DNA from 2 places in the Streptomyces tatrensis genome. Region 2 is predicted to be linked to the other one. Evidence: riboswitches for the same ligand, from Rfam matches in the RefSeq annotation. Region 2 holds a riboswitch; the other holds the start of a gene.

Region 1 (3,445 bases), 5.1 Mb from region 2:
ATGGAGTCGAGCAGCAGGAAGCCGATCCGGTACATGACCAGGGCCACGTCCACCACCGGGGCCGGCACCCCGGCCCGGACCAGCCGGGGCAGTACGTCGGAGACCGGGGTGGTGAAGGCGAACAGCAGCAGCCCGAGCGAGGCGGCCGAGGTGCGCAGCAGCAGTTCGGCGGCGAGCCGGGGGCCTTCGGGGGCCAGGGACACCGGCCCCGCCGGGCCGCCGACGGCGAACAGCAGCGGCAGCGCCCCGGTGAAGCAGAAGCCGAGCGGGATCCGGAAGGCCCGCCAGAGCTGCCGGCCGGCCACTCCCGCCGGGCCGAGCAGCACGGCGAGGGTGGCGGCGGCCACCAGCGGCCCGCCCGGCCAGGGCGGCAGGCACACGGCGGTGACCGTCAGCCCGATCCCGAGCAGGGCCTTCTCCAGCGGGTGCCGGCCGCGCCAGCGACTGCTGTGCGCGGCCACGTCGATCGGCAGCACCGCCTAGGCCTCCGGGGCGGCGGAAGCAGCGGCGGCGGCGGCCGCTCCTTGGCGGCGGCCCTTGCGGACGCCGAAGTAGTAGGCGAGCACGCCCGCGCCCAGCGCCGCCTGCAGGGCGAACAGCGCGGACTCGATCTCGCCGGACGGGGGCTCGTACAGAGGGGAGAACCAGGGCTCGTAATCAGGCTTCAGCTCGGTGATCGCCGTCTCGGCCTGCGCGTCGGCGCCCGTGAAGGGCTCCTCCTTGTGGTCGCCCATCCCCAGCGCGACGGGGAGGACGGCCAGCGCCGCCACCAGGAGCAGCAGCAGGCTGTTGATCTTCGCGTTCTTGGACATCCCGCTCATCAGGCCGCCGCCTTCTCTTCGGTACGGGCGGAGGTCAGCTTCGCGACGCCCAGCCGGACCAGGTCCGACTTGCTCGACGCCATCAGCAGCCGCATCACGAGGACGGTCAGCAGACCCTCGCTCACGGCCAGCGGTATCTGCGTGACCGCGAAGATCCCCCCGAACTTCGCGAGCGCGCCCGGGAACCCGCTGGCCGGGTCCGGGAAGGCCAGCGCGAGCTGGAGGCTGGTGACGCAGTAGGTGACCAGGTCGGCGAAGAAGGCGCCGAAGAACACGGTCACCATCAGCGGGAGACCGAACGTGCGCAGCAGCCGGTAGACGGCGTAGCCCGCCCACGGGCCGGCGATGGCCATCGAGAAGACGTTGGCGCCGAGGGTGGTGAGCCCTCCGTGCGCCAGCAGCAGGGCCTGGAACAGCAGGGTGATGGTGCCGAGCACCGCCATGATCGGCGGCCGGAACAGGATCGCCCCGAGCCCGGTGCCCGTGGGGTGCGAGCAACTGCCCGTCACCGAGGGGATCTTCAGGGCGGACAGGACGAACGTGAACGCTCCGGAGGCGCCGAGCAGCAGCGTGCTCTCCGGGTTGGCCTTCACCTCGCGGGTGAGCGAGCGGACGCCGTGGACGACGAAGGGAGCGGACGCGGCGCCCCAGGCGACCGCGTGCAAAGGGGGTAGGAACCCCTCGGCTATATGCATGAGTGGGGAGACCTCTCCAGCACCTCGTGGATGGACAACGCGCCCCGGCCGGTCTCCTGGCTCACGGGTTGACGTCCATGCTCCGCCTTCCCGGGCAGCGCGGAACCTCCCGCGCAGCCCAGTGGCTTTCCCGCAGGAGTGGAGCCGGACTTCCCGATCACAGTGGCGAGGGCCGCACCGGTTTCCCACCGGTTTCCCGAACACCAAGGCCCGCTGACCCTAGTCGGCCGCACGGACCGGTAACAACCCGCCCCAATCGCGCCGGGCGGCGGCCGGATTCCGCTTAGGGGTGACGCTCCGTGTCCGGCGGCTCGTCGGCCGTCCCAAGGGTGCGGACCGGAGGGGGAGTTCCGGGTACCCGGGGCCGCAGGGCGGCGGAGGTCGCGCCGCGCCGTACCGTTCCGCACGGACGGGGGAGAGCGGGGGCGAGCCGGGGCGGGGCGAGCACGGACGGGTGCGGTCCGCTGGCGGGGCCGCCCGGCCGCGCAGAGCCTGGTGGGGTGACCGCCGAACCCGATGCCGCGCCCGCCGTCGACTACTCCGACCTCACCGCCGTCTACGTCAACTGCACGCTCAAGCGATCGCCCGAGCCCAGCAACACCGAGGGCCTGATCGACAAGAGCCGCGCGGTGATGGAGGCGGCCGGGGTCCGGACCTCGCTCATCCGGGCCGTCGACCACGAGATCGCCACCGGCGTCTGGCCCGATATGACCGACCACGGCTGGGAGAGCGATCAGTGGCCGGTGCTCTACAGCCAGATCATGGACGCCGACATCCTCGTCCTGTGCGGCCCGATCTGGCTCGGGGACAACAGCTCGGTGATGAAGCAGGTCATGGAGCGGCTCTACGCCTGCTCCTCGATCCTGAACGAGCAGGGCCAGTACGCCTATTACGGGCGCGTAGGCGGGGCGCTGATCACCGGCAACGAGGACGGCGTCAAGCACTGCGCCATGAACATCCTCTACAGCCTCCAGCACCTCGGCTACGCGATCCCCCCGCAGGCCGACGCCGGATGGATCGGCGAAGCCGGACCAGGGCCCTCGTACCTGGACCCCGGATCCGGCGGCCCCGAGAACGACTTCACCAACCGGAACACGGCCTTCATGAGCTGGAACCTCATGCACCTGGCCGCTCTGCTCAAGCGGTCCGGCGGGATGCCGGCGCACGGCAACCAGCGCTCCCTGTGGGACGCGGGCTGCCGCTTCGACTTCCCGAACCCCGAGCACCGGTAGGTCCCCGCCCCGGTCCCGCCTCCCGCCCCGGGCCGGCGTGCTCAGCAGACGTTCGGGTGCGCGATGTCCAGGACGAAGCGCTCCGGGGCGTGCAGCTTGAACGAGGTGTAGGCGGGCTTGGTGTCGAAGGCGGCGCCGAAGGTGACGTACCCCTCGTAGTCGCCGGTCAGGGCGATGCCCTTCAGCTTGGGCAGGTAGATCTTGAGCAGCTTGGGCCCGAGGTAGACGTTGCGGCCCGCTTCGTCGTGTCCCGCGGCGGGGTTCAGGCGGATCTCCAGGAAGTACCGCCCGGCCAGCGGGACGGGCTTGCCGGACCCGTCGTAGACCAGGGACGGGACGGGGGTGACGGTGACCTCGGGGACGTATCCCTGCAGGTCGATGACCATGCGGTCGTACGTGCAGTGCCCGCCCCAGCGGGCATTGACGACGAGCGGAGTGGTGGTGGCGGCGGTCGTGGTGGTGGTCGTGGCTGCGGCGGAGGCCGGTGCGGCGAAGGCGAGCATGGCGGTGAGCAGTGCGCCCAACCCCAGTGCGGTGGCCTGCCGGCGGCGTGGACGGATCATGGCGTCCCCTCGATTCCGAGAGACGGGGAACGGTGTCACCCGTGAAGACGCGCCCGGTACGGCCGTGGTTGCACCGGCTTCATCCGGTTGATCGTGTTCACCTGATTCAGGTGATTCACCTGAATCACCCGGTT
Region 2 (3,445 bases):
CCGGTCAGCTGCTCGGCGAAGTACTGCACCATGTCGCCCCGTTCGGGCTCTCCGTGCACGAGCACGTCGAGGCCCGCCTTCTCCTGGAAGGAGACGACTTCGCGGATCTCGGCCCGGATGCGGTCCTCGTAGGCCGCCGTGTCGATGCGTCCCGCGCGCAGGTCGGCGCGGGCGGCGCGCAGTTCCGTGGTCTGCGGGAAGGAGCCGATGGTGGTGGTGGGCAGGAGCGGCAGGCCGAGGTGGGCGCGCTGGGCGGCGGCCCGTTCGGCGTAGGACGGGACGCGGCGGCCGTCCGTGTCGGTGATGGCGGCGGTGCGGGCGCGGACGGCGGGGTCGTGGGTGATCCGGGAGGCGGCGCGGGAGGCCAGGTCGGCCCGGTTGGCGGCGAGTTCGGCCGCGATCGCGTCGGTGCCCCGGGCGAGTCCCCGGGCCAGCGTGCTGATCTCGGTGGTCTTCTGCCGGGCGAAGGCGAGCCAGCGCCGGATCTGCGGATCGGTGTCCCGCTCGGCGTCGGCGTCGAGCGGGACGTGCAGCAGGGAGCAGGACGCGGCGACGTCGACCCGGCCGGCGAGGCCGAGCAGGGTGCCCAGGGTCGTCAGCGACCGCTGGTGGTCGTTGATCCAGATGTTGCGGCCGTCGACCACGCCGGCGACCAGGCGCTTGCCGGGGATGCCGCCGGCCGCGGCGAGGTCGTCGAGGTTGGCGGCGGCCCGGTCGGTGAAGTCGAGGGCGAGGCCCTCCACGGGCGCCTTCGCCAGTACGGGCAGTACTTCGCCGAGCCGGTCGAAGTAGGAGGCGACGAGCAGCTTGGGGCGCTCGGTGAGGCCGGGGCCGCCGAGCTCGCGGTAGGCGCGGGCCGCGGCGTTGAGTTCGGCCGGGGTGCGGTCCTGGACCAGGGCCGGTTCGTCGAGCTGGACCCATTCGGCGCCCGCCGCGCGCAGTGCGGCGAGGACCTGTGCGTAGACGGGGAGCAGCCGGTCGAGGAGGGCCAGCGGCTCGAATCCGGGGGCCGTGCCGGGTGCGGGCTTGGCGAGGAGGAGGTAGGTCACCGGTCCGACGAGGACCGGTCGGGCCGTGTGGCCGAGGGCCAGGGCCTCCTTCAACTCGGCGACCTGTCGGGCGGGTTCGGCGGTGAAGACGGTGTCGGGGCCCAGTTCGGGGACCAGGTAGTGGTAGTTGGTGTCGAACCACTTGGTCATCTCCAGCGGGGCCACGTCCTGGGTGCCGCGCGCCATCGCGAAGTAGCCGTCCAGGGCGTCCGCTTCGACCGCGGACCGGTGGCGGTCGGGGATCGCGCCGAGCATGACCGTGGTGTCCAGGACGTGGTCGTAGTACGAGAAGTCGCCGGTGGGCAGCTCGGTGATGCCGGCCCCGGCGAGCCGGGCCCAGTTGGTGCGGCGCAGGTCGCGGGCCGTGGCGCGGAGGGCTTCGGCGGTGACGCGGCCCTTCCAGTAGCCCTCGACCGCCTTCTTCAGTTCCCGGTTCTGTCCCTGGCGGGGGTAGCCGTACACGGTGGCGCCCACGGGCGCGGTTGCGGGTGCGCCTACGGGCGCGGCTGCGGACTCGGTGGTCACGGAACTCTCCTTCGCGAGCGTGTCTCCATGAACCCGGTGACGGGCCGCGGACGCGAAGGGTGCGGGAACGGGCGGGCGCCGGGGTCGCGTACGGCTCGGTACGCGACGGGAGGACCCGCCTGAAGCACGCCGACCCGCCCACGAGGTCACCGGGAAACCGTGCGCGGTCGATCGCGCGCGGGCAACGGGCAGGTCTTCGGACTCGCGGGCTCGCCTGCCGGTCTCCCGACGGGCACCTAATGGCCGTCGCTTCCCAGGACCGGTTCCGGTCCCAGTGCGTATGACGGCGGTCGTTCCCGCTCACCGCTGCGGGGCAGTCCCGGATTCCCACCGGGTTCCCTCTTACGACGCCTCCCGCCTGGCGGGCGGGGGCGAACCAGCTGCGAGGCCCACAGTAGGGCGGACGCCCGGGAAATGAACACGACTTCCCCCATGCCGGACCGTGAAATGGGACACGGAGACGCGCCTCCCCCGGCCCGACGGCGGTTGACGCGCACCCACCCCACCCCCTTATTGAAAATGGTCGTCGTTTTCGTATAGGCTCACGCCGGACGCTTCGACACCCACACCAGGAGGTCCCGATGGCCGTGCCCAAACGGAAGATGTCCCGCAGCAACACCCGCCACCGCCGGGCCCAGTGGAAGGCCACGACGCCGCAGCTCGCCCCGATCACCGTCGACGGGGCCGTGTACCTGGTTCCGCAGCGGCTGGTGAAGGCGTACGAACGCGGCCTGCTGCGCCCCGAGAGCTGAGGAGAGCCACCCCGTGAAGTCCCCGATCCGCCCCGCCCGCCACGGAGGGTCCGAGTGACCCTCCCCGTCGTGATCGTCGGCGGGATGCACGCCGACGCACGCAAGGAGACGGTCGAGCACCTGCTGCGGACCGTGCCGGGAAGCATCGCCCTGCACCACGATCCGTCCTCGGCCGCCGAGGGCAACGTCCTGCGCACGCTGCGCGATTCCGGGGGCGCGATCTCCGCCGAGGAGACCCCGCTGGTCAACGACTGCGCCTGCTGCGCCCTGCGCGAGGACCTGGTTCCCGAGCTGAAGCGGCTGGCCGCCGGCGGGCTGACCCGGCTGGCCGTCGTGGAGCTCTGGGACTCGGTCGAGCCCAGGGCGATGGCCGAGGTCGTCGCGGCGCACTCAGGCGACGCCCTGGAACTCACCAACGTGATCATCGCCGTCGACCCCGCGCTCGTCCTGCCCTGCCTCGGCAACGGGGACGACCTCGCCGAAGCCGGCCTCGCCGCGGCCGCCACCGACCGGCGGACCGTCGGGGACACCTGGGCCCGCCAGCTCGAATACGCGCCGGTCCTCGCCATCGCCGACGGCGGCGAGGCCGACGACGAGGACCGCGCCCTGCTCGCCCAGCTGCACCCGACGGCCCGCCGCGTGCCCACCGGCTCCAGCGAACTCACCCGCCTGGCGTTCGCCGGCTTCGATGTGGAGAGCGCCGCCGCGGCGCAGCACCCCGCCTGCGCGCTGCTCCCCCAGGAGGCCGACGAGGCCGGAGTCGCCACGCTCGTCTGGCGGCGCCGCCGGCCGTTCCACCCCGAGCGGCTCTACGAGGCCCTGGAGGACCTGTGCTGCGCCGCGACCCGCAGCCGCGGCCGGTTCTGGCTGGCCGACCGGCCCGACACCCTCCTCGCCTGGGACGCCGCCGGCGGCGCGCTGTGCGTGGAGAGCGCCGGCCCCTGGCTGGCCTCGCTCCCCGACGCCGCCTGGGACCTGGTCCCCGCCATGCGCCGGGCCGCGGCCTCCCTCGACTGGGATCCCGAGCACGGCGACTGCTGCCAGCACCTGGTCTTCACCTCACCGGGCCTGGACCGCGACGGCATCGAACAGCTCCTGGACTCCTGCCTCCTGACCGAG

Evidence for each region. Region 2 has a riboswitch for cobalamin ahead of metE (5-methyltetrahydropteroyltriglutamate--homocysteine S-methyltransferase). Riboswitches for the same ligand answer to the same signal wherever they lie in the genome.
Region 1: it holds a riboswitch for cobalamin, as region 2 does, so the genes downstream of both, ACODT5_RS46080 (energy-coupling factor ABC transporter permease) here and metE (5-methyltetrahydropteroyltriglutamate--homocysteine S-methyltransferase) in region 2, are expected to answer to the same signal.

The regions. Positions count from the first base shown of each region.
Region 1 covers NZ_JBMDLB010000011.1:6,607,803-6,611,247, forward strand. The annotation lists gene cbiQ (cobalt ECF transporter T component CbiQ) at 1-476, opposite strand, end outside; gene ACODT5_RS46075 (energy-coupling factor ABC transporter substrate-binding protein) at 480-821, opposite strand; gene ACODT5_RS46080 (energy-coupling factor ABC transporter permease) at 821-1,516, opposite strand; cobalamin riboswitch at 1,546-1,739, opposite strand; gene ACODT5_RS46085 (flavodoxin family protein) at 2,017-2,748, shown strand; gene ACODT5_RS46090 (AMIN-like domain-containing (lipo)protein) at 2,790-3,311, opposite strand; gene ACODT5_RS46095 (SsgA family sporulation/cell division regulator) at 3,445-3,445, opposite strand, start outside.
Region 2 covers NZ_JBMDLB010000011.1:1,534,450-1,537,894, forward strand. The annotation lists gene metE (5-methyltetrahydropteroyltriglutamate--homocysteine S-methyltransferase) at 1-1,574, opposite strand, end outside; cobalamin riboswitch at 1,745-1,970, opposite strand; gene rpmF (50S ribosomal protein L32) at 2,156-2,326, shown strand; gene ACODT5_RS22630 (CobW family GTP-binding protein) at 2,411-3,445, shown strand, end outside.